Regions from separate parts of the Serratia sarumanii genome, predicted to be linked through region 1. Evidence: predicted binding sites of a transcription regulator. Region 1 holds the regulator's gene; the other holds the start of a gene.
The links. The regulator PurR, encoded in region 1, represses purine synthesis genes. The targets are predictions, from matches to a motif close to CANGCAAACGTTTGCNTG.
Positions count from the first base shown of each region.

Region 2: pyrD (quinone-dependent dihydroorotate dehydrogenase) is a predicted target of PurR. The motif match lies at 1,208-1,225, and genes of this name have one in related genera.

Region 1 is NZ_CP124750.1:2,213,323-2,215,503, reverse strand. Features, by position in the region: gene cydH (cytochrome bd-I oxidase subunit CydH) at 47-136, opposite strand; gene purR (HTH-type transcriptional repressor PurR) at 461-1,486, shown strand; gene punR (DNA-binding transcriptional activator PunR) at 1,483-2,181, opposite strand, start outside.
Region 2 is NZ_CP124750.1:1,789,178-1,791,358, reverse strand. Features, by position in the region: gene pyrD (quinone-dependent dihydroorotate dehydrogenase) at 104-1,114, opposite strand; gene ssuE (NADPH-dependent FMN reductase) at 1,373-1,951, shown strand; gene SSARUM_RS08450 (sulfonate ABC transporter substrate-binding protein) at 1,976-2,181, shown strand, end outside.

The sequences.
Region 1 (2,181 bases):
TGATGGGGCGCAGCCAGGCTGCGCCTTTTTTATAACCGGGGGTAAATCAGTTCAACGCGGCAACGAAGCTGAAAGCGATAATGACCGCCAACGCGCAGACGGTGGTGAACAGCGACATCTTCAATTCGGTATCCATGACAACTCCTTTAAAATGGGCTTTCCTAAGGATAAAAGGCGTACAATTAGTACGTCAAATCATTTTCCCACAGTTCGCCGATAAAATCTTGTTATCATTTCCCGGTTTATAATCTCGATTACCTCTTCCACTTTTGTTCAATATGCGACAAAATTCGCAGTTCACAACTGCGTACCGGCATCCATGCCCCTCCTGATTAAGCGCTGAAGACTTCAACACACTAAAAACTCAGTTTTCGCTTCTCTGGAGAAGGATCTACGTAGGCAAACGATTAACATCACACTTACATGCTGTAAACATGTGAGTTCAGGAGTCATTCCTTACATGGCAACGATTAAAGATGTGGCCAAACGCGCGGGCGTTTCCACCACCACCGTTTCGCACGTCATCAATAAGACTCGTTTCGTCGCCGAAGAGACCAAAGCGGCCGTGTGGGCCGCCATCAAAGAGCTGCACTACTCGCCGAGCGCCGTGGCGCGCAGCCTGAAAGTCAATCACACCAAGTCGATCGGCCTGCTGGCCACCTCGAGCGAAGCGCCCTACTTTGCCGAAGTGATCGAGGCGGTGGAAAACAGCTGCTACAGCAAAGGCTACACCCTGATCCTGTGCAACTCGCACAACAATCTGGACAAGCAGCGCGCCTACCTGGCGATGCTGGCGCAAAAGCGCGTCGACGGCCTGTTGGTCATGTGCTCCGAGTACCCGGATCAGCTGCTGGGCATGCTGGAAGATTACCGCAACATCCCGATGGTGGTGATGGACTGGGGCGCCGCGCGCGGCGACTTCACCGACACCATCATCGATAACGCGTTCGAAGGCGGCTATCTGGCCGGCCGTTACCTGATCGAGCGCGGCCACCGCGATATCGGCGCCATTCCGGGCCAGCTGTCGCGCAACACTGGCGGCGGCCGTCATCAGGGCTTTATGAAGGCGCTGCAGGAAGCGCATATCGACATTCGCGAAGAGTGGATCGTCCAGGGTGACTTCGAGCCGGAGTCCGGCTACAAGGCGATGCACCAAATCCTGTCGCAAAAACAGCGGCCGACCGCGGTATTCTGCGGCGGCGATATCATGGCGATGGGCGCCATCTGCGCGGCCGACGAGCTGGGGCTGCGGGTGCCGCAGGATATTTCCGTGATCGGCTATGACAACGTGCGCAACGCTCGCTACTTCACCCCGGCGCTGACCACCATTCACCAGCCGAAAGAGCGTCTGGGCGAAATGGCCTTCACCATGCTGCTGGATCGCATTATCAGTAAACGCGAAGAGTCGCAGGTGATCGAAGTGCATCCGAAGCTGATCGAACGCCGCTCGGTCGCCGACGGCCCGTTCATCGACTACCGCCGCTAATCCCCCGCGCCGGAAGCCTGCGCGGCTTCCGGTTCCACCTCGCTCAGCCACTCCTGATTCAGCGTCTCCCCATCGCCCAGATACGCCAGCAGCCAGCTCATCGCCGGTGACGGTTTATCCTGCTGCCAGGTCAGGCAGCAAGGGCTGGCGGGAAACGGCTGCTGCAGCTGCAACGCCGTCAGCTCACCGCGCTGCACCCGCGGCAGCGCCCGATGCGCCGGCATCATGCCGACGCACAGCCCGGCGCACAGACAGTCGAGCGCCGAAGTCCAGTCCGGCACCACCAGCCGCCGCTGGTTATCCAGCGTCCAGGTGACGCGCTTGGGCAGATTGCGAGAGGTGTCCTCCAGGCAAAGCGAAGGGTACGGCCGCAGCTGATCGTCATTCAGCGGCCCCGTCAACTGCGCGAGAGGATGTTGCGGGCTGGCCACACACAGCCAGTTCATATAACCCATGTCGCGGAAGGCGAAGCCGCCGCCGACCGGCACCGCGCGCGTGGCGCCGATCGCCATGTCCGCCCTGCCATCCACCAAGGCATCCCACACGCCGTTGAACACTTCGGGTTGCAGCATCAATTCGACGTCGGGGAAATGACGGTAGAAATCCAGCACCAGTTGGCGGCTGCGCTGCGGTTTGACGATGATGTCGACCGCGATATTCAGCTGGCCGCGCCATCCGTTGGCCACCTGCTGACA
Region 2 (2,181 bases), 420 kb from region 1:
TTAAACATCGGATAATTCCGCGAACGATATTTATGCTAACGAACAAAATATAGACGAGCCGGGGGCAGAAATAAACCCCCGGAATAAAATGAGAGGAAAAATATTAGATATGGGTAACGATATCTTTAATCAAACGCGGGCCGTGATAGATAAATCCGGAATAAATTTGCAGCAGGCTCGCGCCGGCCTCCATTTTTTCGCGCGCCGCCGTCAGCGAATCGATGCCGCCCACGCCGATAATCGGCAGGCGCCCTTGCAGTTCGGTGGAAAGACGACGGATCACTTCCGTGCTGCGCGATTGCAACGGACGCCCACTTAATCCGCCTGCTTGTTCGCAGTAATTTAACCCCTGGATCAATTTTCGATCCAAGGTGGTATTGGTGGCGATCACGCCATCGATATTATGCCGCACCAGGCTATCGGCAATTTGGATCAATTCGTCTTCTGAAAGATCCGGCGCGATCTTTACCGCCACCGGCACATATTTGTGATGGCGCGCATGTAATTCCTGCTGCTTATTTTTAATCGCAGCCAAAAGATCGTCCAGCGCTTCGCCATACTGTAAGGATCGTAACCCCGGGGTATTCGGTGAAGAGATGTTAATCGCGATATAACCGGCATACGGATAAACTTTATCCATGCAGATCAAATAATCGTCTTTACCCTGTTCGACCGGGGTGTCTTTATTCTTGCCGATATTGATCCCAAGAATGCCGCCGAAATGGGATTTCTTAACGTTTTCAACCAGATTGTCCACGCCATGGTTATTGAACCCCATGCGGTTGATCAGGCCTTCCGCCTCAATCACGCGGAACAAGCGCGGCTTGTCGTTGCCCGGCTGCGGGCGCGGCGTCACGGTGCCGACTTCCACATGGCCGAAGCCCATCGCGCCGAACGCATCGATGCATTCGCCGTTTTTATCCAGACCGGCGGCCAATCCCAACGGGTTTTTAAACGACAGCCCCATGCAGCTGACCGGTTTGGTCGGCACGGACTGACGGACAAGAAACGCTAATGGGGTGCCGGTAATACGGCTGAGCTGACGAAAGGTCACTTCGTGCGCGCGCTCGGGATCGAGCTGGAACAACGCTTTCCTGATGAGGGGGTAGTACATGGACTCTCCTGATTTCCCGGTTGCAAACCGGGGGCGTATTATCCGGTATCCCCCGCCTAATTGGAATTGATTAAAGGCAAAAAAAGCGGTTTTTACGCAATCGTTTTCCCGCTTCACCGCCAAATCGGCGCCAATCCGCTTTTGCGCATATCCAAATCAAAAAATGAGATTTAAAAAACGCGCCCGGTTGCTGGTAGGTTTAAAACACTTCTCATTGATTTTCTAATTAAACCTAACTTTTAGTTATAAGGAGTGGCAATGCGCGTTATATCACTGGCCGGCAGCCCACGCATCCCATCACGTTCCGCCGCACTGCTCGCGCTGAGCCAGAACTGGCTGCGGCAGCAAGGGGTGGAAGTGACGGCTTATACCCTGCACGACTTCGATGCCGAAGACCTGCTGTATGCCAACTTCAACAGCCCGGCGATCAAGGCGTTTGCCGACCAGCTGGCGCAGGCCGACGGCCTGCTGATTTCCACGCCGGTTTATAAAGCGTCGTTTTCCGGTGCGCTGAAGACCTTGCTGGATCTGCTGCCGGAACGAGCTCTGGATCATAAGGTGGTGCTGCCGCTGGCGACCGGCGGTTCTGTCGGCCACATGCTGGCGGTGGACTATGCGCTCAAACCGGTGCTGGCAGCGCTGAAAGCGCAGGAAGTGCTGCACGGCGTATTCGCCGACGACAGCCAGATCCAACTGACCGGCGAAGGCGCCACGCTCACCGACGCCGTCGCCGCCCGGCTGGAAGAGGCGCTGGCCAGTTTCTATCTGGCGCTTGGCCGCCGCAAACCGCCCGCGCTGCGCGTCGCCTCGCCGCTGGCGGCACGTCAGACCGCCTGAAAGGCCTGGAAAAGGAGAGCCTGAATGAAAGAACGCATCGCTTTACGGCGCTGGCTCAGCGCCGCTACCCTCACCGGCCTGCTGTCGTTGGTTTGGGCCACTGCCGCCGCCGCGCAGGATCCGGCGCAGTTCCGCATCGGCTACCAAAAAGGATCGGTCAGCCTGGTGCTGGCGAAGAGCCACCGGCTGCTGGAGGAACGTTTCCCCGCCACCCGCATCAGCTGGATCGA